2 regions of the Dactylosporangium sp. CS-033363 genome follow, and region 1 is predicted to be linked to the other one. Evidence: riboswitches for the same ligand, from Rfam matches in the RefSeq annotation. Region 1 holds a riboswitch; the other holds the start of a gene.

Region 1 (11,880 bases):
CGTCCGGGTTGGTGCTGTCGCCGACGTACGCGGCGGGGGCGCGGCCGGTCAGCGCGCGCACCGTGGCCACCATGCCGCCGTGGTACTGGAAGTAGTCGTCGGAGTCCGCGATGTCGTGCTCGCGGGTGTCGGTGTTCTTCACGGCGACGCTGATCCGCTTGTACGCGCCCTCCATGTCGCCGCGGGCGGGGATGCCGTCGACGCCGCGGCCGTACGCGTAGCCGCCCCACACCGCGTAGACCTCGGCCAGGTCGCGGTCGTCGCGCCAGTTCCGGCTGTCGATGAGCGGCAGGATGCCCGCACCATAGGCGCCCGGCTTGGACCCGAACACGCGCAGGGTCGCCCGGCGCTCGTCCCCGTGCGCGGCGAGGTCGGCCTCGACATGTGCGCGGACGAAGTTCGACTCAGGAGCCTCAACTGCAGAAGCCGCCATCTGTACCGCATCGTCGAGCAACGCCACCACATGCGGGAAGGCGTCGCGGAAGAAGCCGGAGATGCGCATGGTCACGTCGATGCGCGGCCGGCCGAGTTCCGTGAGGTCGATCAGCTCCAGGCGGGTGACCCGGCGCGAGGCCTCGTCCCACACCGGGCGGATCCCGAGCAGCGCCAGGGCCTCGGCGATGTCGTCGCCGGCGGTGCGCATCGCGCTGGTGCCCCACATCGACAGGCCGACCGAGCGGGGCCAGTCGCCGTGGTCCGCGCGGTACCGTGTCAAAAGCGACTCGGCCATCGCCTGCCCGGTCTCCCAGGCGAGCCGCGACGGCACCGCCTTGGGGTCGACCGAGTAGAAGTTCCGGCCGGTCGGCAGCACGTTGATGAGGCCGCGCAGCGGGGATCCGCTGGGCCCGGCCGGCACATAGCCGCCGCCGAGCGCGTGCAGCACCATCGTGAGCTCGTCCGTGGTGCGCTCCAGCCGGGGCACGATCTCCTCGGCGGCGAACCGCAGCACCCGTACCACATCCGTAATTTCGGAAATGTCCGAAATGTCAGCTGTGTCCCACCCGCGCGATTCCATCGCCGCGACAAGCGAACGCGCGCGGGCGTCGATCAAGTCCACTGTGGACCGGTCGCTTGAAGACTCATCCAGGCCCAGCGCCTCCCGCAGACCAGGCAGCGCCGCGACCTGACCGCCCCACATCTGCCGGGCCCGCAGCATGGCCAGCACCAGGTCGACGCGAGCGTCTCCCGAAGGAGCCACGCCCAGAATGTGCAGGCCGTCGCGGATCTGCACGTCCTTGACCTCGCACAGCCAGCCGTCGACGTGCAGCAGGAAGTCGTCGAACTCCGCGTCGTGCGGCCGGTCGTCCAGCCCCAGGTCGTGGTCGAGCTTCGCGGCCTGGATCAGCGTCCAGATCTGGGCCCGGATGGCGGGCAGCTTGGCCGGGTCGAGCGCGGCGATGTTCGCGTGCTCGTCGAGGAGCTGCTCGAGGCGGGCGATGTCACCGTACGACTCGGCGCGGGCCATCGGCGGCACCAGGTGGTCCACCAGCGTGGCGTGGGCGCGGCGCTTGGCCTGCGTGCCCTCGCCCGGGTCGTTGACCAGGAACGGGTAGATGAGCGGCAGGTTGCCCAGCGCCGCGTCGGCCCCGCAGCCGGCCGACAGCCCGACCGTCTTGCCGGGCAGCCACTCCAGGTTGCCGTGCTTGCCCACGTGCACGACCGCGTGCGCGCCGAAGGAGTCGGCCAGCCAGCGGTACGCGGCCAGGTAGTGGTGCGACGGCGGCAGGTCCGGGTCGTGGTAGATGGCGACCGGGTTCTCGCCGAAGCCGCGCGGCGGCTGCACCATCACCACGACGTTGCCGCGCTGCAGGGCGGCGAGCACGATGTCGCCGTCCGAGACGAACAGCTCACCCGGCGCCGGGCCCCAGTGCTGCTCCATGCCGGCCCGAAGGTCGGCCGGGAGCGTGTCGAAGAACGCGCGGTACCGGTCGCCGGGAATCCGGACCGGGTTGCCCTGCAGCTGCTCCTCGGTGAGCCAGTTGACGTCCTGCCCGCCGGCCGCGATCAGCTCGTGGATGAGCGCGTCGCCGTCGGACGGGAAGCCCTCCCCGAGGTCGTAGCCCGCACGGGTAAGCGCGTCGAGGAGCCGGACCACGCTCGCGGGCGTGTCGAGGCCGACGGCGTTGCCGATCCGGGAGTGTTTCGTCGGGTACGCGCTGAGCATCACCACGACCCGCTTGTCCGCGTTCGGGATGCGGCGCAGGCGCGCGTGGGCCGCGGCGATCCCCGCCACGCGGCCGGCCCGCTCGGGATCGGCCACGTACACGGTCAGGCCGTCCTCGTCGATCTCCTTGAAGGAGAACGGCACCGTGATGAGCCGCCCGTCGAACTCCGGGATGGCCACCTGGGTCGCGGTGTCCAGCGGCGAGAGCCCGTCGTCGTTCCCGTCCCACGTCTCCCGGCTGGAGGTCAGGCACAGCCCCTGCAGGATGGGCACGTCGAGCGCGGCGAGCGCCCCGACGTCCCAGGCCTCGTCCTCGCCGCCGGCCTGGGCGTCGGCGGGACGGGTACCGCCGGCCGCGAGCACGGTCACGATCAGCGCGTCGGCCTCGGCCAGGGTCGCGAGCAGCTCCGGCGGCGCGGTGCGCAGCGAGGCGGCGAACACCGGCAGCGGCCGCGCGCCCTCGGACTCCAGCGCGGCGCACAGGCCCTCGATGAACGCGGTGTTCCCGGCGACGTGGTGCGCCCGGTAGTAGATGACGGCCACCGTCGGACCGTCGACGTCCTTCGCGTCGCGCTCCAGCACGCCCCAGACGGGCGTCTCGACCGGCGCGGCGAAGCCGTGGCCGGTGAGCAGGACCGTGTCGGAGAGGAACCGGTGCAGCTCGGCGAGGTTGGCCGCGCCGCCGAACGCCAGGTACGCGTGGGCCTGCGCGGCAAGCCCCGCCGGGACCGTCGAGTGGCTCATGAGCTCGGCGTCGGGCGCCTGCTCGCCGCCGAGGATCACCACGGGGCGCCCGGTGGCGAGGAGGGTGTCGAAACCGTCCTGCCAGTCGCGGTACCCGCCGAGGAAGCGCACCACGATCAGCTCGGCGCCGTCGGCGAGGCCGGGCAGGTCCGCCACGGCCGTGCGCGACGGGTTGGCCAGGCGCCACGCGGCACCACTGGCCCGAGCGCTGAGCAGGTCGGTGTCGGACGTCGACAACAGCAGGATCACGCCGGGGTCCTCCCTCGGGGTCCGCGCCCCAAGCTGGTGGGTCGATGCCGGCGCCGGAGAGTCTCCTGGCTTCCGGATCGGCGCTCGCCCCCCGGCCTTCCCGGGCAGGCCCGGTGGCCGTCGTGCTGGAGGGTTCACTCCCCGGTCACAGTGGCGGGACCGTCCCGGATTCGCACCGGGTTCCTCCACGCGTCGCCGTTGTACAGCCCCTCAACTCTCCTGGAAGAGCGTGTGCGCCGTCAAGCGAAGGTAATGTTCGCCGCGTGCAGGCTCCCAGCGGACGCGACGCCCCCGACCGGTGCCCCGGCGCCGTGCAGGTCCACGCGGCGGCCGACGGCGGGCTGGCGCGCGTCCGGCTGCCCGGCGGCCGGATCACCGGGGCCCAGCTGCGCGCCCTGCGCACCGCCGCGGCCGAGCTCGGCGACCCCGCCCTGGAGCTCACCTCGCGGGGAAACGTGCAGGTCAGAGCGCTGCGGCCGGGGGCCGAACTCGAACTGGCGGCGCGCCTGGCCGAGGCCGGGCTGCTGCCGTCCGCCGCCCACGAGCGCGTCCGCAACATCGTCGCCAGCCCGCTGAGCGCCACGGTCCGCCCGCTGGTGGCCGAGTTCGACGCGCTCCTGTGCGCCACACCCGCGCTCGCCGGGCTCCCCGGCCGGTTCCTGGCCACGATCGACGACGGCCGCGGGGACGTGACCTCGCTGCTCGGCGACGTCGGGCTGCACGCTTCCCGATTAATGCTCGCGGGTGTACCGACTGAGCTTCGCGGCGGCCCGCCCCTCCTGGTGCGCGCCGCCGAGGCCTTCCTGGCGGAGCGGGCCGCGCAGGGCTCCAACGCCTGGCGGCTCGCGGAGCTCTCCGACGGCCCGGCTCGTGTTGCCGCGCGCCTCGGCACGACGCTCGGGACATTTCGCCCTTTTTCGTCTGGCGCGCCCGAGCCCGGGATCCACGGCGACCTGGCCGTGCTGGTCGTGCCGCTCGGGCTGCTCACGAGCGGGCAGTCGGCCGCCCTGGCCGCGCTCGAAGAGATCATCGTCACGCCGTGGCGGACCGTCGTGGTCCCGGCCGCGGCCATGGCCGACGCTGTGGAGTCCGGGCTCGCCGCCGACCCCGCCTCGCCGTGGGCCGGGGTGACGGCCTGCGCGGGCCGGCCGGGCTGCGCCAAGTCCCGCGCCGATGTGCGCGCGGACGCCCGGGCCGCCGTCGCCGCGGGCACCGCCGAGCCGGCGCACTGGGTGGGCTGCGAGCGCCGCTGCGGCGCGCCGAAGGGAAGGCACGTGGAGATGCTGGCGACGGGTACCGACGCCTGTGGTGGCACCGTGTACCGGCGGAGCGTGACCGGATGAGCGACTACATCCGCGACGGCGCCGAGATCTACCGGCGCTCGTTCGCCACGATCCGGGCCGAGGCCGACCTGACGGGGCTGCCGGCGGATGTGGCGCGGGTGACGGTACGCATGATTCACGCCTGCGGGATGGTCGACCTTCCGGCGGACGTCGGCTACTCGCCGGGCGTGGTCGCGTCCGCCCGGGCCGCGCTGCTGGCCGGCGCGCCGATCCTGTGCGACGCGGAGATGGTCGCGTCCGGTGTGACCCGCGCCCGGCTGCCGCGGGGCAATGACGTGGTGTGTACGTTGCGGGCACGGGAAGTACCGACGCTGGCTCTGGAATTGGGAAACACGCGCAGCGCGGCCGCCCTCGAACTGTGGCGGGGCCGCATCGAGGGCGCCGTGGTGGCCGTCGGCAACGCGCCGACCGCCCTGTTCCGGCTGCTGGAAATGGTCGCCGAGGGCGCCGGCACCCCCGCCGCGGTGATCGGCATCCCGGTCGGCTTCATCGGCGCCGCCGAATCGAAGGCCGCGCTGGCCGACTCGGGCCTGGAGTACCTGGTGGTGCACGGCCGCCGCGGCGGCAGCGCGATGACGGCCGCCGCCGTGAACGCGATCGCGAGCGAAGAGGAATGAGCACAGTGGACAGTGGGCAGCTGTACGGCGTCGGTCTCGGCCCGGGCGATCCCGAGCTGGTGACGGTCAAGGCGGCCCGGCTCATCGCGGCGGCCCCGGTGGTGGCGTACCACTCGGCCCGGCACGGCAGGAGCATCGCGCGGTCGATCGCCGAGCCGTACCTGCGCCCGGACCAGATCGAGGAGGCCCTGGTCTACCCGGTGACGACCGAGGCCCACAACGACTACCGCGGCGTCATCGAGGAGCACTACGACGCCTGGGCGGCCCGGCTGGCGGCGCACCTGGACGCGGGCCGCGACGTGATCGTCCTGTGCGAGGGCGACCCGATGTTCTACGGCTCCTACATGCACATGCACAAGCGCCTCCGGAATCGGTACCGCACGGAGGTCGTTCCGGGCGTCACGTCGGTCTCGGGCGCGTCGGCGGTCCTGGGCCGCCCGCTGGTCGAGCGCGACGAGATCCTGACGGTCCTGCCGGGCACGCTGCCGGGCCCGGTCCTGGCGGAGCGCCTGGCCGCGACCGACTCCGCCGCGGTGATGAAGCTGGGCCGCACCTTCGGCAAGGTCCGCGACGCATTGGAGCAGGCGGGGCGGCTGGACGAGGCCTGGTACGTGGAGCGCGCCACCACCACCGGCGAGCGCGTCGCCCCGCTGGCCTCGGTCGACCCTTCGTCGGTCCCGTACTTCTCCATCGCTTTGCTGCCGTCGCGGGTTCACGACGAGACCGCGGCCGCACTGGCTTCGGTGCCCCCTGGTGCTTCCGAGGGTGAGGTGGTCGTGGTCGGCCTCGGCCCGGCCGGGCGCGACTGGCTCACTCCGGAGGCGCAGGCGGCGCTGGCGGCGGCCGACGACCTGGTCGGCTACGGACCGTACCTGGACCGCGTGGCGGCGAACCCGCGGCAGCGGCGGCACGCCTCGGACAACCGGGTGGAGGTGGAGCGGGCCGAGTTCGCCCTCTCCCTGGCCAAGGACGGCCGCCGCGTGGCCGTGGTCTCGTCCGGCGACCCGGGCGTCTTCGCGATGGCGGCGGCGGTGCTGGAGGTGGCGTCGGAGCCGCGCTGGAAGGACGTCCCGGTTCGAGTGCTGCCGGGCCTCACCGCCGCGCAGGCCGTGGCGAGCCGCGCGGGCGCTCCGCTGGGACACGACTTCTGCGTGCTGTCGCTGTCGGACCGGCTGAAGCCCTGGGACGTCATCGCGGGTCGCCTGGAGGCGGCGGCCAAGGCCGACTTGGTCATCGCCGTGTACAACCCGGGTTCGCGCTCGCGCACCTGGCAGGTCTCGGCGGCGAAGGAGTTGTTGCTGCAGCACCGCGCCGAGGACACCCCGGTGGTGGTGGGCCGCGACGTGGGCGGCCCGGAGGAGTCGGTGCGCGTGGTGCGGCTGGCCGACCTCGAGCCGTCCGAAGTGGACATGCGCACCCTGCTCATCATCGGGTCCTCACAAACCCGCCGTCGCGACGACGACTCGCAGGTCGTCTGGACCCCGCGCCGCTACCCGGCTTGAGGTTGAGCACGACGACCGCGAAGGTCAGTGCGAGCGCGGCGCCGATCCAGGCCAGGGTCGGGTAGCCGGCGGTCGCGGCGAGCGGGCCCGACAGGCCGCCTCCGGTCGCGGCGGCGGCGCCCATGCCGAGCTCGCCCCAGGCCTCGCGGCGGGGCCTGTCCGGCGCGGGTACGTCCGCGACGAGCAGGGTGCTGCCCGCGACCAGGCAGCAGTTCCAGCCGACGCCCAGCAGGAACAGGCCGGCGACCAGGCCCTCGGTCGCGCCGGACGCGACGGCCAGGCAGGCGATCAGCAGGATCGCGGTGCCGAGGAGGGCGGTCCGGCCCGGGCCCGCGGCGGCGACCAGCCGCGTCGAGAGCAGCGACGGGGCGAACATGCCCGCGATGTGGGCGCTGATCACCGCGCCGATCGCGGTCGGGCCCGCTCCGCCGTGGGCGAGATGTACCGGGGCCAGGGTCATCACGCCGACCATGACGAGGTTGGCGAAGGTGAGCACGGCCAGGCCCTTCCGGCTCGGCCGGCCCGAAGGACCCGTCGGCTCCTCGACCACCGACCGGACCCGAACCCGCACCGGCAGGTAGCAGACCGCGGCCAGGACGAAGCCGGCGGTTGCGACGAGGTAGGGGTCCGCGAGGCCGAGCAGCAACGGGCCCGTGATCGCGCCCGCGGCCGTTGCCGTCAGGACTGCGGTCATGGTGCCGGCCAGTTCGGCGGCCGCGTACCGGGTCAGCATCACCGCCGTGTTGCCCGCGCCCGACAGCAACGTTCCCAGCAGTACCAGCGGCAGGCTGCCTCGGTGGGCCGCGAGCAGTACCAGCGCGCAGCCGGCCGCCGCGGTCAGGGCGCCCGTCGCCAGGGCATGGGTGCGGCCCACGCGGCGGGTCAGGGCGGACAGGAGCAGGGCGGCCAGAGCGGCGCCCAGCACCAGGGCGGTCTGCGGCAACCCCGCCACCGCCGGGCTGCCGGCGATGCGGGCGGCCAGCAACGCGCCCGCGGCGCCGGAGAGGGACTGTGCGAAACCGCCCAGGGCGGCGGCCATCCACAACCAGGTCATGCCCTCAAACCGTAGGCAGGCCGGGGACTTCGGCACATGGGCGTCGGCACCGGGCACGCGGGAAAGACTTTGCGCTCGTACCGTGATCCGCATGGCCACTTCACGATCGTTCGACGCCGACGCGGTGGACTGGCGGATCCTGGGCGAGCTGCAGGCCGACGCGCGGTTGTCGTTCAATGAGCTCGCCCGGCGCGTGCACCTCTCGCCGCCCGCCGTGGCCGAGCGGGTGCGGCGGATGCGGGAAGCGGGGGTCATCGCGGGGTACCGGGCCGTGGTCGACCCGGGCGCCGTGGGGCAGCCCGTCCGGGCGTTCATGCAGTTGCGCTGCCGGCCGGGGGCCTGTCTGCTGCGGACCACCGGCGAGGCCGACTATCCCGAGGTAGCGGCCATCCATCGGCTCTCCGGGGAGTACTGCACCCTGCTCGAGATCCGCGCCCGTGACCTCGCGCACTTCGAGGGGGTCGTGGAGCGGATCGGGACGCACGGGGAGGTGCGGACGCACATTGTGCTGTCCACGCAGTACGAGGGAAGGCCGGTGACTCCGCTTGAAAACGAGCGGCCCGTCACGCCGTCGGCTGGATGGAGTCCGCGCGGCGGCGAGGGATGACCATGGCGGTTCCCGTCTCCGGGTCCGGCATCACGCGGCATGGCAGGGCGAAGACCGCTTCCATCATCTGCTCCGTCACGACCTCGTCCGGGGGGCCCTCGGCGAGGATGCGGCCGTCGCGCATGGCGACCAGGTGGGTGGCGTAGCGGGCGGCCAGGTTCAGGTCGTGCAGCACGGCGACCAGGGTGCGGCCGTGCTCGCGGTGCAGGCGCGCGCACAGTTCGAGGATGTCGAGCTGGTGGGCGATGTCCAGGTACGTGGTCGGCTCGTCGAGCAGCAGGATCGGGGTTTCCTGGGCCAGTACCATCGCGATCCACACCCGCTGGCGCTGACCGCCCGAGAGCTCGTCGACGAACGAGGTGGCCAGTGGGGTGACGGACGTGGCGTCCATGGCCCACCGGACGGCCTGCTCGTCGGTGGCGCTCCAGGTGCTCAGGGGGCCGCGGTGCGGGTACCGGCCGCGGGAGACCAGGTCCGCCACCGTGATGCCGTCCGGGGCGATCGCGGTCTGGGCCAGCAATCCCAGGGTGCGGGCCACCTCGCGGGCCGGGCGGGTGGCGATGTCGCGGCCGTCGAGCAGGACGGTGCCGGCCTTCGGGCGCAGGACCCGCGCGAGGGAGCGCAGCAGGGTCGACTTGCCGCACGCGTTGGGGCCGACGATCACCGTGAACGAGCCGTCCGGGATGTCGATGGAGAGGTTCTCGGCGACCGTCCGGCCGTCGTAGCCGAGGGTCAGGTCGGTTCCCCGAAGCCGGTCAGACACGGGCTCTCCTTGCGGTACGGGCGAGCAGCACGATCAGGTACCCCCCGCCGAGCAGGCCGGTGACGACCCCGACGGGGAGCTGGTGGCCGGGGAACAGGCGCTGGGCCAGCACGTCGGCCCCGGTGAGCATGGCGGCGCCCATGAACAGCGACGCCATCAGGTTGGGCCCCGACGCCCCGGTGAGGCGGCGGGCCAGCTGCGGGGCGGTCAGGGCGACGAACAGGACCGGCCCGGCGGCGGCCGACGCGGCCGCGGCGAGCAGGACGGCGCAGGCCAGCGCCGTGAGCCGGAAGAAGCCGACGTTGACGCCGAGGCCGCGGGCCGGGTCGTCGCCCAGCTCGAGGTTGGCCAGGGCCTGGCCGAGGGCGACGACGACCGGGGTGAGCAGGACCAGCGCGCCGCCGGCGATGGCCGCCTGGCCCCAGCCGCGGCCGTCGAGGCTGCCGGTGAGCCACAGGACGGCCCGGGCCGCGTCGACGATGTTGGCCTTGATGAGCAGGTAGCTGTTGACGCCGGTGAGGATGCCGGCCACGCCGATGCCGACCAGGATGAGCCGGTGCCCGTGGCCGCCGCCGCGCCAGGCGAGCAGGTAGATGGCCGCCCCGGTGGCGATGGCGCTGAGCACGGAGCCGGTGGCCACGGCCGTGGTACCGCCGCCGAAGACGACGACCGCGATCAGTCCGCCGGTCGCCGAGCCCTGGGTGAACCCGAGCACGTCGGGGCTGCCCAGCGGGTTGCGGACGAGCGACTGGAACAGCGCGCCGGCCAGCGCCAGGGCGGCCCCGGTGGTCAGCGCGGTGACGACCCGGGGCAGGCGCAGCTCCTGCACGATGAACTCGTCGGCCGGGGAGCCGTGGCCGAAGAGCGTGCGGACCACGTCGGGCAGGCTCATCGGGTAGTCGCCGCTGCCGATGGCGACCAGGGCGATGACGATCGCGGCGAGCGCGAGGGCCACGCTGACGGCGAGGACGCGCAGCCGGTTCATGCCCGCCGCCGGCGCACGGCGGGGCCGTTTCATGCCCGCCGCCGGCGGACGATGGCCAGGAAGAACACGCCGCCGAGGACCGCGGTGACCACGCCGACCTGCAGCTCGCCGGGGCGGGCGACGACCCGGCCGAGCACGTCGGCGGCGAGCAGCAGGGCCGGGGCGAGGATGGCGCTGAACAGCAGCAGCCAGCGCACGTCGGGGCCGGTGAACGAGCGGACCAGGTGCGGCACCATGAGGCCGAGGAAGACGATCGGCCCGCAGGCCGCGGTGGCCGCCCCGCACAGCAGCACGATCGCCACGGCCGCGAAGATCCGGATGCGGCCCGGGTGGGCGCCGAGCGCGCGGGCCGAGTCGTCGCCGAGCGCGAGGGCGTTGAGCGGCCGGGCCAGCAGCGCGGCGATGATCACGCCGGCCACGACGAACGGCGCGATCAGCGGCGCGGTGCCGGGCCGGGCGGCGGCGAGGGAGCCGGCCGTCCAGAACCGCATCCGGTCGAGGGAGGCGGTGTCCAGCAGTTGTACGGCGGCGACGTACGCGTAGAGGGCGGCGCTCACGGCGGTACCGGACAAGGCCAGACTGCCCGGTGAGGAGGAGCGCCCTCCGGCCACGGCATAGACCACGACGGAGACCAGGGCCGCCCCGCCGAAGGCGAACCAGACATAGCCCGAGAGATCCGTCACGCCCAGGAAGGCTATGGCGCTCACCACGGCCGCCGAGGCGCCGGCGTTGACCCCGAGCAGGCCCGGGTCGGCGAGCGGGTTGCGGGTCAGCGCCTGCATGAGGGCCCCGGCCAGGCCGAGCGCGAGCCCGACCAGCAGGCCCAGCGCGGTCCGGGGAAGCCGCAGGTCCCGCACGACGGTGGCGCCGGCCGAGGTCGCGTCGGTCAGGCCGTGCCAGACCTCGGCGGGACCCATGGCCCGGGCGCCGATGGCGAGGCTGGCGACCGCGACGACGGCGAGGACGCCGATCGACCCGGCGAGGCGCACGAATGGGTGCAAAGGTACCGCCTTGACATGAATATCTTAAGTGAGGCTACCCTAAGTGCCGATCGAGAGAGAGGCAACCCACCATGTCCTTGAACGTGTCCCGCCGCGGCCTGCTCGCCGGCGTCCTCGGGCTCGGCGCGCTCGGCGCGCTCGCCGCCTGCGGGGACGACACCTCCGAGTCGGGCTCCAACCCGGCGGCGAGCGGCGGCGCCGGTGGTCCCTTCGCCTTCACCGACGACCGCGGCACCAACGTCAGCCTGGGCGCGGCCCCGAAGCGGATCGTGGCGTACGTCGGCACCGCCGCCGCGCTGGTCGACTTCGGCGTCACGTCCTTCGTCGGCACCTTCGGCCCGCTCAAGACCTCCGACGGCAAGAAGGAGGCCCTCGCCGGCGACCTCGACCCGGCCAAGGTCGAGTCGCTGGGCAACGCCTGGGGCGAGTTCAACATCGAGAAGTACGCCGCACTGCGCCCCGAGCTGCTGCTGAGCAACATGTACGAGCCCGGCCAGCTGTGGTACGTGCCGGACGACAGCAAGGACAAGATCTACGCCCTGGCCCCCAGCGTCGCCCTGACCGCGTCCCGCACCTCGCTGGCCAAGGTCATCCAGCGCCACGCCGACCTGGCCAAGGCGCTCGGCGGCGACCCGACCGCCGGCAAGGCCCGCTTCGACACCGCCGCCGAGGCCGTGAAGGCGGCGGTCAAGGCCAACGGCGGCCTCAAGGTGCTGGCCGCCTCGGCGAGCCCCGACCTGCTGTACGTCTCCGACCCCAAGGTCTACGGCGAGCTGAGCTACTACCAGGAGCTCGGCGTCGAGGTCATCAACCCGGCCGCGGTCACCGGCGGCTACTTCGAGAACCTGAGC
Region 2 (11,880 bases), 750 kb from region 1:
CCCTGCGCGCCGTGCCGGAGCTCGACCTGGACGCGGTGCTGGATGCGTCGCGGGCCGTGCTGCTCCGGCCGGACAAGGGCCTGGTCAAGACGCAGCGCACCTGGCTGACCGCGCTGGCCCGCGCGTTCCCGGACCGCCGTCCCGAGATCGAGGCGCTGCTGGAGGATCCGGCACCGGCGCTGCCCGTCGCCGTCGCGCTGCCCGCTCCCCCGCCGGTTGCGCCGGCGCCGGCTCCGATCGCCGACCCGGACGAGCTGGCGGAGGAGGTCGCGGCGTTCTACAGCGACCGGCCGTTCTCGGCGCTGCTGCCCCTGGAGCGGATCCTCGACGGCGTCGTACGGCTCGCCGCCACCGACCGGCCCGCCCTGGCCCGCGCGCTGCAGCCGGTCGTGGAGCGGCACCGCGACGGGATGGGCGAGCACCGATGGGACCCGAACTGCCTGTGCGGCACGTTCACCCGGCTGCTGCAGACCGTGATCGACCCCCGCCTGGCCCCGGCGGCGACCTCGGGCTGGGCCTCGCTGCTGACCGCGGCACGGCGGTTCCTGTCGCTGGGCGAGTCCCCGCCGGACCGCCGCATCCCGCCGTTGCAGCGGCTGTTGCGGGCCCGGCTGGCCGAGATCGGGCTGCACCTCGGCTCGGACGCGCTGCCGGCGGGCGGGTTGCTGAGCGCGCCGACCTGGAGCAACGGCGGCCTCGACACCGACGTACTGCTCGCCCGGCTGGCCGCCTTCGGTCCCGGCGACCCGTGGCCATGGGACCTGGCCCAGGCGATGCTGCGCCTCTCACCCGGCCCGGATCTGGGCTCGGCGGCGCGGGCCGAGGTGCTGGGAACACCGGCGGGGGCGAGGCTGGGCGCGTGGCTTCGCAGCGGCGGTCTGCCCGAGCCGGCGTGGCAGGTAGGGGTCAGGCCGCGCCGGCCGAAGAAGCACGGCGGCGACTGGGACTACGAGACGTTGCCGGCCCTGCGCGTCGAGGTGACCACCGCACCGTCGGATGGGGCGGAGACGTTCGGGCTGCTCGGGGTGGCGCCGCCGCCCGTCGGGACCGGGAGCAACGGGTGGCACGTGCTGTGGCCGGGCATGCTGCCATGGCACCGCGGGCTGGTCGCCGCCTTCGCCCTGCCCGACGTGGCCGCGACCGCCGACATGGACCAGCGCGGGGGTGCGGCTGTCCTGCCCCTGCTGGCCGAGACCGACGGCGCTGGCGGACCGGCGCTGGCGATCGCCATCGCGTACGGGTTGACGGCGCGCCACGAGACCGACCGCCTTGCCGCCGTGGATGCGCTCCTGCTGCTGGCCGCCACCGACTCGTTCGACGCGGAGACGGCCGGGCACCATCTGGGGCTGCTCGCGGTGGGTGGGGCTGTGAAAGTCATCCGGGCCGTGGAACCGCTGCGCGATGTGGCCGCCGCCGGGGCGCCGGACGTCGTGTTCCGGGTGCTGGTCGCTGCGCTGCCGGCTCTGCTCGCCGCGCCGACGCCGCCGCGGGGCACGCCTGATCTGCTCGCGATCGCCGCAGACACGGCGGCCGCCGGGCGAGGCGCTACCAACGCCACGAACTTCAGGGACGCGGCCGGTGCGGAAACGGACGCCGCCCGGCCCGACGCGGAAACAGCCGCCGTCCACGCCGGGGCCGCCCTTGGCAGACACGACGCTGCGGGAGGGGTTGCGGTGGCTGGCCGGCCTCGGTTTGGCGCGGGTCACCGCGGGTCGGACGGCGGTCACGGCGAGGGTGGCGGGGAGCGGGCGGAGGAGATCGCCGGGCTTTCGGAAGTCGCGGCGCGGAAGGGGGCGTCGCGCCTCGTTGTTGAGGCGCGACGCCTGGTCGGTGCGCTCGGTGGTGGGGAGCGTCAGAAGTCGTCGTCGAAGGAGACGGTGCCCGTGACGCCTACCTGATACGCCGAGACGCGGCGTTCGAAGAAGTTGGACAGTTCCTGGACGTCCTGGAGTTCCATGAACGCGAAGGGGTTGCGGCTGCCGTAGAGCGGGTCGAGGCCCAGGACGGCCAGGCGGCGGTCCGCCACGTGCTGGAGGTATTCGCGCATGTCGGCGAGGGACAGGCCCGAGATGCCCTGGTCCAGCAGGTCGGCGGCGAACTGGACCTCGCATTCGACGGCCTCGGCGAGCATGTTGCGGACCTCGGCGGCCATGTTGTCGTCGAAGAGGTCCGGTTCCTCCGAGCGGACCGTTTCGACCACGTCGAAGGCGAAGGCCATGTGCATGGACTCGTCGCGGAAGACCCAGTTGGTACCCGAGGCCAGGCCGTGCAGGAGGCCGCGGGAACGGAGGTAGTAGACGTAGGCGAAGGCGCCGTAGAAGAACAGGCCCTCGATGCAGGCGGCGAAGCAGATCAGGTTGAGCAGGAACGCGCGGCGGTCGTCGCGGGTCCGCAGCTCGTGCAGGTCGCCCAGGGAGTCGATCCAGCGGAAGCAGAACTCGGCCTTGCGGCGGATCGACGGGATGTTCACCACGGCCGCGAAGGCCGCGAAGCGCTCGGTTTCGTCGGGGACGTACGTGTCGAGCAGGTTCAGGTAGAACTGGACGTGCACGGCCTCCTCGAAGAGCTGGCGGGAGAGGTACAGCCGGCCCTCGGGGGAGTTGACGTGCTGGTACAGGTTCAGCACGAGGTTGTTGGCGACGATCGTGTCGCCGGTGGCGAAGAAGGCGACCAGCCGGGAGACCAGGTGCCGCTCGGCGGGGGTGAGCCGGGCCAGGTCGGGCAGGTCGCTGTGCAGGTCGACCTCCTCGACGGTCCAGGTGTTCTTGATGGCGTCCTTGAAGCGGTCGAAGAAGTGCGGGTACCGCATCGGCCGCAGCGTCAGGTCCATGCCGGGGTCCAGCAGCATGGGGCGCCGATCGGCGGGGCGCGGTTCGGGGATGGTGGTCACTGGCAGGCCTCGCAGGACTCGGGGTTCTCCAGGGAACAGGCCAGCGCATCGGCGTCGGCCACGGTCAGGGCCGGCCCCAACGAACCAGTCGACGCCACAGCAACAGGCGGCGCGATGGAGACCGTTGCCTGCTGGATCCGGGTCGCCGGGCGGGAGCGCAGGTAGTAGGTCGTCTTCAGGCCGGACTTCCACGCGTGCAGGTACATCGAGGAGAGCTTGCCGATCGTGGGAGCGCTCATGAACAGGTTCAGCGACTGCGACTGGTCGATGTACGGCGCGCGTGCGGCGGCCAGGTCGATCAGGGCGCGCTGCGGCAGCTCCCAGGCGGTGCGGTACAGGTCGCGGACGTCGGCCGGCAGCTCCGTGATGCCCTGGATCGATCCCTCGGCCCGCTTGATCTGCTCGCGGATCGGGGCGGTCCAGAGGCCGCGGGACTTGAGCTCCCGTACCAGATAGGTGTTGATCTGCAGGAACTCGCCGGACATGGTCTCGCGCTTGAACAGGTTGGAGACCTGCGGCTCGATGCACTCGTAGCAGCCCGCGATCGACGCGATCGTCGCCGTCGGGGCGATCGCGATCAGCAGCGAGTTGCGCAGGCCGGTCGCCGCGATCCGGGTGCGCAGCGCCGGCCAGCGCTGACCCGAAGCCGCGGCCGGGACGGCGTTCCACAGGTCCGGGTGCAGCACGCCGCTGGCGGCGCGGGTCTCGGCGAACGCGGGGTGCGGGCCGAACCGCTCGGCCAGCTCCGCCGACGTCTCCAGCGCGGTCAGGAAGATCTCCTCCTGCACGCGCGTCGAGAGCTCCTGCGCGCCGGGCGAGTCGAACGGCAGGCCCAGCGTGAAGAACGCGTCCTGCAGGCCCATCAGCCCGAGGCCGACCGGGCGCCAGCGCGGGTTCGACGCCGCCGCCTGCTGGGACGGGTAGTAGTTGATGTCGATGACCCGGTCCAGGAAGACGACCGCGGTGCGGACCGTGGCGCGCAGCTTGTCCCAGTCGACGCCGGCCGCGGTCACGTGGGCGCCGAGGTTGATCGAGCCGAGGTTGCACACCGCGGTCTCGCCGTCGCTGTTGACCTCGACGATCTCGGTGCACAGGTTCGACAGGTGAATGGTGTTCCCCGGTGCGCCGGTCTGGTTGGACAGCGCGTTGGAGCGGTCCTTGAACGTCATCCAGCCGTTGCCGGTTTGCGCGAGGGTGCGCATCATCCGGCCGTACAAGTCGCGGGCCTTGACGGTGCGGACCGCCCGCTTCTCGGCGACGCGATAGGCGGCGTCGAATGCCTCGCCGAACAGGTCGGGCAGTTCCGGGGCGTCGGACGGGTCGACCAGCGACCATTCCTCGTCGGCCTCGACGCGGCGCATGAACTCGTCCGGAATCCAGTTCGCGAGGTTCAGGTTGTGCGTGCGGCGCGCCTCCTCGCCGGTGTTGTCGCGCAGCTCGAGGAACTCCTCGATGTCCGGGTGCCACGGCTCCAGATAGACGCACGCCGCTCCCTTGCGCCGCCCGCCCTGATTCACCGCGGCGACCCCGGCGTCCAGGGTCTTCAGAAAGGGCACGATGCCGTTCGATTTCCCGTTGGTACCGCGAATCAGCGCCCCCCGCCCCCGCACGCGCGACCACGAGATGCCGATCCCGCCGGAGAACTTCGACAGCTTGGCGACCTGGTGGTACCGCTCGTAAATGGAGTCCAGCTCGTCCTTCGGGGAGTCCACGAGGAAGCAGCTCGACATCTGGGTGTGCCGGGTGCCGGAGTTGAACAGCGTCGGCGAGCTCGGCAGGTACGCCAGCGACGACATCAGCCGGTAGAACCCGATCGCCTCGGCCGGCGTCTCGGACAGGCCGCAGGCGACGCGCAGCAGCCAGTACTGCGGCGTCTCCACCACCAGCCGCGACTCGGGATGGCGCAGCAGGTAGCGGTCCGCGACCGTGCGCAGCCCGAAGTACTCGAAGCGCAGGTCCCCCTGCGGGTCCACGGCATCGTCCAGTTTACGCGCGTTGCGGCCCACGAACGCGGCCGTGTCGTCGCCGATGAGCCCCTGCTGGTGCGCGTACGCGATGGACTGGCTGAAGCTCGCGACCCCCTGCCCGCGCACCTCCTTGTCGACGTACGCGGCGAGCAGCCGGGCCGCCAGCCGCGAGTACTGCGGCTCCTCCCCGATCAGCTCGGCCGCCGTCTGGATCGACAGCTTGTCCAGCTCGGCGGTGGTCGCGCCGTCGTACAGCCCGCTGATCGTGCGGGTCGCCACGCGCAGCGGGTCGACCTCGTCGAGGTCCCCGGCCCAGCGTTCGACCGCACGCACGATCTTGTTGACGTCCACCGCTTCGGCGTCGCCGTTGCGTTTCCGGACCTGCATCCGCGTTCCCTCTCCTCGTGCCCTCGACGGTTTCCGGCCGAAAAGACACGCGGAGACGCCACCGGTACCCCGCGGCGGCATGCGGCCAGGGCCCGGCACTCGGCGTCGGCCGTCCCGCGCGGCCTTCGACCGCCGCCCACCCTCATCGGTGCGCGGCGCGCTGGCAGGTCTTCGGACTCGTGGGCGCCGAGCGCATGCCTACTGGCCGTCGCTTCCCAGGCTTGATCGAGCCCAGTGCACATGACGGCTGTCGTTCCCACTGACCGCTGCGGGGCAGTCCCGGATTCGCACCGGGTTCCCTCTTGCCTCGGCCACCCTGGAAGAGTGGCCGAACCAGCTACGGTCACCACCATATATGGGTACCGCCACGAATGCACGCCACTATCCCTTGTGGCGTGTCGCGCAGATTTCAGCGCACGCGGCGGATGGAGCCGGACGGCGCCGGGGCGGCGGCGTCCGGGTGCAGGATCGCGGCGAGGGCCTCGACGCCATCGATCAGGCGGGGGCCGGGCCGCACCACGATGCCGTCGGCGTCGATGGCCCAGACCTGCGCGTCCGGGAACCGCGGGGCGACGAGCGCGGCCTGCTCGGCGGCCCCGTCCAGATGGAAGCCGCACGGCGTGACGACCACGACGTCGGGGTGCGCGCCGGTCAGCTCGGACCAGTCGACCTGCACCGACCGCGCGCCCGGGCGGGCCGCCACGGGCTCGCCACCGGCGGCGGTCACGAGGTCGGGGACCCAGTGCCCGGCGGTGAACGGCGGATCGACCCACTCGACGACCGCCACCCGCGGCCGGGCGCGCCCCGAGACCCGCTCGGCGACGGCGTCGAGCCGGGACCGGAGGTGGGCGACGACGGCGGCGGCCCGCTCCGGTACCCCGGCCCGCTCCCCCACCGTCGCGATCGTCCCCAGCACCTCGTCGAGCGTGTGCGGGTCGAGGGACAGCACGTCGGCGCGGCAGCCGAGGTGGTCGAGAGCGTCCTCGACGTGGCCGGACGGCAGGGCGCAGACGCGGCACAGGTCCTGGGTGAGGATGAGGTCGGGCGCGAGCGCGGCCAGGGCGCCGGCGTGCAGCGTGTAGAGGTCCGCGCCGGCCGCGAACTGGTCGCGCACGTAGGCGTCGATCTCGCCCGGCCTCATCCCCTTGGTGTCACGCCCGCCCACCACGACGGTCTTCTCGGTCCGCGCGGCGGGCGGCTCGTCGCACTCGAACGTGACCCCGACGAGCCGCTCACCGAGGCCGAGGGCATAGACGATCTCGGTGGCCGACGGCAGCAACGACACCAGGCGCATACCCCCGACCCTATGCCGCGCCCGCCCGCAGCGATTCCAGTCCCGGGCCTCGCAGCTGATCCAGAGCGGCGAGGCGGCCGCAGACCAGGAGGAGCAGCGCGCTCATCGGGCCCTCGATCGCCGGGCCGTTGCCGAACTGCCAGGCGGTGTCGTCGGCCAGCAGGGAGTACCGGAGCAGGGTCTTTTTGATGGGAAACGGGCGCGGCCAGTGCATCGTCATCATGCGCGTCGCGGCGGCCGCGGCGGCGTCGGGGGGCATCGGCAGGTCGCGGCCGAGGGGGATGGCGATGTCCTGGCCGTGCACGAGCATGTCGGTCAGGGTCTCGTACGGGGTGACGCCGGTCTGCGCGCGCCGCGAGCCGATCGAGGCGCGAATCAGGGCGACCAGGCCGGCGTCGTCGACCTCGGCGGTCCGGGCCACGGCCATGTCGTGGATGCCGCGGTCGAGGTTGCCCTTGGCCCGGACCAGGAGGGGCGTGCGGGCCAGCAGGTCGCGCACGGTCAGCTGCTGCAGGGTGAGGTGGGCGGCCACCTCGCGGACGGTCCACTGTGTACAGAGTGAGGGGTGCGACCACTCGTCGGGCGTGAGCGACGCGAGCAGGTCGGCGACCGCCGCGCGTTGCTCGTCGACGGCCGGCCACCAGGAGAACTTCATCGCGGTACCTCCAGAGCGAGGACGAGCGCGCGCAGGCGGGCCGTCGGGTCGAAGGCGGGATCCGGCATGGCGAGCTGGTGCAGCACCAGCCCGGTCCAGTAGTTCATGATCAGCGAGGCGTCGCGGTCGGGGTCGGCCGAGCCGCTCGCGCGGACCCAGTGGGTGGCCCAGGCGTTCACGCGGGCGCCGGTCTCCAGCAGCTGGGCGCGCAGTTCGGGGCGGATGGCGGCCTCGAGGAGGATCGCGTACCGCGCCAGGGTCAGCGACCGCTGCGGCCCCGTGCTCAGCTTCGCGAACCGGCTGAGCACCTCGGCCAGCTCGGACGGGCTCTCCGGCACCACCACGGTGGCGATGCGCTCCCAGTTGGCCTGCTCGCGCTCGGCGAAGCGCCGCACGACCGCGTCGATGAGCGCCTCGCGGGTGCGGAACAGGTTGGACGCCGAGCCGACCGGCAGCCCGGCCCCGGCGTCGACGGCCCGGTGGGTGAGCGCCCGGATGCCGCCCGTGCCGATGACCTCGATCGCCGCGTCCAGCAACCGCTCCCGCCGGGTCCGCATGCGACCGAGACTACATCTGTAGTGCCGGGAACTACAGATGTAGTCTCGGGCCAAGTTGCCCGGGGAAGAGACCGATTACCGGCTTTCCGCCAGGTGACCGACTGTTATCCTCGCCGACCATGACAGCTGCGCGCCTGCGCCTCGGGATCGACTTCGGCACCTCCACCACGATCGCGATGCTGCAGCGCCCCGACGCGCGGGTGCAGCCGCTGCTGTTCGACGGCTCGCCGCTGCTGTCCTCCGCCGTCCTGCTCGGCCCCGACGGGCAGCTGCACACCGGCCGCGACGCCGCTCACCTGGCCCGCAGCGCCCCCGAGCGGATGGAGCCGAACCCGAAGCGCCGCATCGACGACACCGCGGTGCTGCTCGGCGCGGCCGAGGTCGGGGTGCGCGACCTGATCGTCGCGGTGCTCGGCCGGGTCGCCCGCGAGGCCGCGCGGGTCGCCGGGCCGGTCCAGGACGTGGTGCTCACCCACCCCGCGAACTGGGGCCAGAACCGCCGCGCGCTGCTCGTCGACGCCGCCCGCCACGCCGGGTTCGTGAACATCGAACTGGTGGGCGAGCCGACCGCCGCCGCCACGTACTTCGCGCACACCCGCGGCGCCGCGCTCCCGCTCGGGGCGTGCGTGCTCGTGTACGACCTCGGCGCCGGCACCTGCGACGTCACCCTGCTGCGGCGCACCCCGACCGGCTTCGAGCAGGTCGCCTCGGACGGCCTCAACGACGTCGGCGGCCTGGACGTGGACGCCGCGATCATCGGGTTCCTGCAGGCCACGTACGGCCAGCTGTGGACGGACCCGGCCACCCGCAGCCGGCTCTGGGACGACGTCCGCTCGGCCAAGGAGATGCTCTCCCGGGCCAGCGGCACCGTGGTCGGCATCCCCGCGCTCGGCCGCGAGGTGCCGCTGGGCCGCGAGCAGCTGGAGGGCCTCACCCGCCCGGTACTGCGCTCGACCGTCTCGATGACCCGCGCCCTGGTCAACGAGTCCGGCGTCGGCACCGCCGCGATCGCCGGGCTGTTCCTGGTCGGCGGCTCGAGCCGCATCCCGCTCGTGGCCACCATGCTGCACGAGGCCCTGGGCATCGCCCCGGTCGTCGCCGAACAGCCCGAACTGGTGGTGGCCGAGGGCTCCCTCTACGTCAACCGCACCCCGAACGCCGCCCCGGTCTCCGCGGTCCCGGCCTCGGGCGCGCCCTACCCGACCACCGGCGAGTTCACGGCGCCGGCCACCCCGGTGTCGTCACCCGTGTTCGCGGCCGCCCCGGTCTCCCCGGCCGCCGCCACCGGCCAGCCCCTGACCCCGCAACGCCCCTTCACCCCGGTCATGCCCCCGCCGCTACCGGCACCGGCGCCGAGGCGGCGCGGTCCGTCGCCGGCGGTCCTCATCGCGATGGTGCTCGCGGGTGTACTCCTCGTGGCCGGCACCGCCACCGCATACGTCTACGTCTTCGCCAAGGACCGGACCGGCGACCCGGGCCCGACCGGCCCGACCACACCCGCTGCCACCGCGGGTGCCCAGAAGGCGGGCGGCCCTGGGAAGTACGCGCTGGAGAAGTTGCCCGAGGACGAGTGCAAGGCCTCGGACGCGACCCAGTACTTCGACCTGTACGAGGGCGAGCTCGCCAAGCCGTACGCGTCCCGCTCGCCCAACTCGGTCGCGAACTCGACCAGCTGCCAGTACAGCCGTGTGCGCGCCCTGGGCGATTCGAAGCAGCAGCGCACGGCGAACATCTCGTTCCTCGTCTACGCGTACAACGACGTCTCCCTGGCCGAGAGCCAGCAGGCCACCGGCGAGGCCAACGCCAAGCTGGCCGGCCCGAACGCCCCGGTCACCGGCCTGGGCGAGGCGGCGATCGCCTGGGAGACCACGGGCACCGGCGGCACCCAGGACCAGGGGCAGCTGAAGCTGAACGTGGCCATGCGCGACAGCAACTTCCGGATCGACACGTACTTCGTCGCCATCCGCGGCGACGGCGCCGCCTGGAGCCAGCAGGAGAAGGACGACCTGCGCGAGCGGACCATCGCCGCCACGAAGGCGACGTTCGCCAAGACCGTGGCGGCCATGGCGAAATGAACCGTCGCCGCGCATTGCTGATCATGGCGGGCCTGCTGGCCGTCCTGGCCCTGTGCGCGGGCGGCGCGGTCGCGGCCGACCTGGTCCACTACGCGACGGGAACCCGCGGCACGATCACCGTGCGGGCCTGCACCGCGGCGTACGCGGGCCGCAGCCGCCACTACGACTGCACCGGCGAGTTCACGTCGGCCGACGGCTCGGTACACCGCGAGGCGACCTTCACCGAGACGTTCGCCGAGCCGCCGGGCGCCGCCCTCCCCGCCACCCTGGACGGCGACACGGTGCACGAGGTGAACCCGGCCGCCACCCTCACCGGCGTACTCGTCGCCGTCGCGGCACTGGCCGGCCTCGTCTTCCTGCTGCTGCGGCGGCGCGGCGAAAACCGGCACGGTGACGGCGGACATGGCGAAGGCCGGCCACCGCGACGGTGACCGGCCTCGAGCCAGGGGTAGCCCTTGGAAGTGCTAGTTGGCGGCGACGCCGTACTGGCCGCCCTCGCCGTGGAACTGGGTGCCCTCGGCGAACGCGGCGTCGAAGCGCTGCGACAGGGCGTCGAGCTCGGAGAACTCGGCGGAGTGCGAGGACTCGGAGCCCTCGGCGGCGAAGACGTGGTCGTCCTCGGACGCGTCGTGGCTGTAGTTGGTGTAGTTGTCGGCCTCGTAGTGCACCGCGGCCGGCTGGTCGTACTCGACGTGGTTGCCGGTCGAGAAGTCGGTCGACTCCTGCGCGTGGTGGTCGTTCTCGTACACGCCGAACTGCGACTGCGCGTCGTGCTCCGAGCCCTGGGCCTGGTGCAGCTGGTCGAGGGCGTCGTGCTCCTGGCCGGCCGAGTAGTGGCCGTAGTCCACGTCGCCGTGGCCGGAGTCGCCGCCGTCGTAGGTGTCGATGTCGCTCATCTTCGGTATCCCCCTGGGAAGTGGTTGTCGCTGGTGACACCACTAAAGTTACGGCGAACCCGGGACCGTCGAATCCCGGAAACGTGCCACCACCGGAGGGCGCGAACACTTTGCCGCCGATCGGCGAACAGGTGGTGTGAGGGAGCTGCTCCAGGACCGGTTCGCGGAGGTCTTCGACCGCCACTACGAGCACATCTACGCCTACGCCGCGCGGCGCCTCGGGCCGGATCTGGCCGAGGACGTGGCGTCGGAGACGTTCCTGGTCGCCTACGACCGGCGGGACGGGTTCGATGCGGCGCGCGGGGACGTGCGGCCGTGGCTGTACGGCATCGCCTCGAACCTGATCATGCGCCACTCGCGGGCCGAGGCGCGCCGGCTCAAGGCGTTCGCCCGCAGCGCCGAGCCCGACAGCGGGCCGGACGACACGGAGCTGGTGCCGGGACGGGTCGACGCCGGCGGGGCGCGCGGCCGGCTCGCCGCCGCCCTCAACCGCCTGTCGCTGGCCGACCGCGACGTGCTGCTGCTCGTCGCGTGGGCCGGCCTGAACCAGCAGGAGGCGGCCGCGGCCCTGGGCATCCCGCCCGGCACCGCGCGCTCCCGCCTGCACCGCGCCCGCCAGGAGATGCGCAAGGCCCTGGAACTCGACTCGGAGGTGGCTCAGTGATGGATGAGATGACGGCACTGCGGGAGGCGTTCGGGCCCGATCCCGCGCCCCGGCCGCACGCGCGCGACGGGGCCCGCGCGGCCCTGATGCGGCACATGGAGGACAAGCCGGTTGCGGTGGCGCCTCGTACGGTACACAAGCGATGGGCCTTCCGGGTCGCCCTCACGGCGGCTGCGGCGGCCGCGGCGGTCATCGGCGTCGTCGCGGTGGAGAACCTCGGCACGGTCGACGACAGCGGCAAGGGCTACTCGACCGTCGGGCTGCCGTTCCCCAAGCCCGCCAGCGCGGCCGAGGTGCTGACCAACGCGGCCTGGGCGGCCACCCACAAGCCGTGGGCCGACCCGCGGCCGGACCAGTTCATGTACAACGAGGCGCAGGAGCTGCGCAACGACGCCGCGTTCGAGCGCGAGCACCCCAACGACCCGATCCGGCCCGGCAGCACGCGGGTGATCACCAGCCAGAACTGGAAGCGCATCGACGCCAAGGTGATGGCCA

The links. A riboswitch is a leader RNA that binds a small molecule or an ion and turns the genes downstream of it on or off. The one in region 1 is predicted to bind cobalamin.
Region 2: linked by a shared signal. The riboswitch ahead of ACQPZ4_RS16320 (ribonucleoside-diphosphate reductase subunit alpha) and the one ahead of cobN (cobaltochelatase subunit CobN) in region 1 are both predicted to bind cobalamin.

Annotation. Positions count from the first base shown of each region.
Region 1 is NZ_CP192032.1:2,759,645-2,771,524, reverse strand. Features, by position in the region: gene cobN (cobaltochelatase subunit CobN) at 1-3,157, opposite strand, end outside; cobalamin riboswitch at 3,217-3,342, opposite strand; gene ACQPZ4_RS12790 (precorrin-3B synthase) at 3,421-4,500, shown strand; gene ACQPZ4_RS12785 (precorrin-8X methylmutase) at 4,497-5,117, shown strand; gene ACQPZ4_RS12780 (precorrin-2 C(20)-methyltransferase) at 5,114-6,619, shown strand; gene ACQPZ4_RS12775 (MFS transporter) at 6,543-7,673, opposite strand; gene ACQPZ4_RS12770 (Lrp/AsnC family transcriptional regulator) at 7,765-8,280, shown strand; gene ACQPZ4_RS12765 (ABC transporter ATP-binding protein) at 8,237-9,043, opposite strand; gene ACQPZ4_RS12760 (FecCD family ABC transporter permease) at 9,036-10,061, opposite strand; gene ACQPZ4_RS12755 (FecCD family ABC transporter permease) at 10,058-11,050, opposite strand; gene ACQPZ4_RS12750 (ABC transporter substrate-binding protein) at 11,101-11,880, shown strand, end outside.
Region 2 is NZ_CP192032.1:3,513,292-3,525,171, reverse strand. Features, by position in the region: gene ACQPZ4_RS16330 (hypothetical protein) at 1-1,898, shown strand, start outside; gene ACQPZ4_RS16325 (ribonucleotide-diphosphate reductase subunit beta) at 1,853-2,848, opposite strand; gene ACQPZ4_RS16320 (ribonucleoside-diphosphate reductase subunit alpha) at 2,887-5,325, opposite strand; cobalamin riboswitch at 5,390-5,597, opposite strand; gene ACQPZ4_RS16315 (ABC transporter substrate-binding protein) at 5,654-6,538, opposite strand; gene ACQPZ4_RS16310 (maleylpyruvate isomerase family mycothiol-dependent enzyme) at 6,549-7,193, opposite strand; gene ACQPZ4_RS16305 (TetR/AcrR family transcriptional regulator) at 7,190-7,750, opposite strand; gene ACQPZ4_RS16300 (Hsp70 family protein) at 7,870-9,825, shown strand; gene ACQPZ4_RS16295 (hypothetical protein) at 9,822-10,256, shown strand; gene ACQPZ4_RS16290 (hypothetical protein) at 10,290-10,721, opposite strand; gene ACQPZ4_RS16285 (RNA polymerase sigma factor) at 10,858-11,385, shown strand; gene ACQPZ4_RS16280 (hypothetical protein) at 11,385-11,880, shown strand, end outside.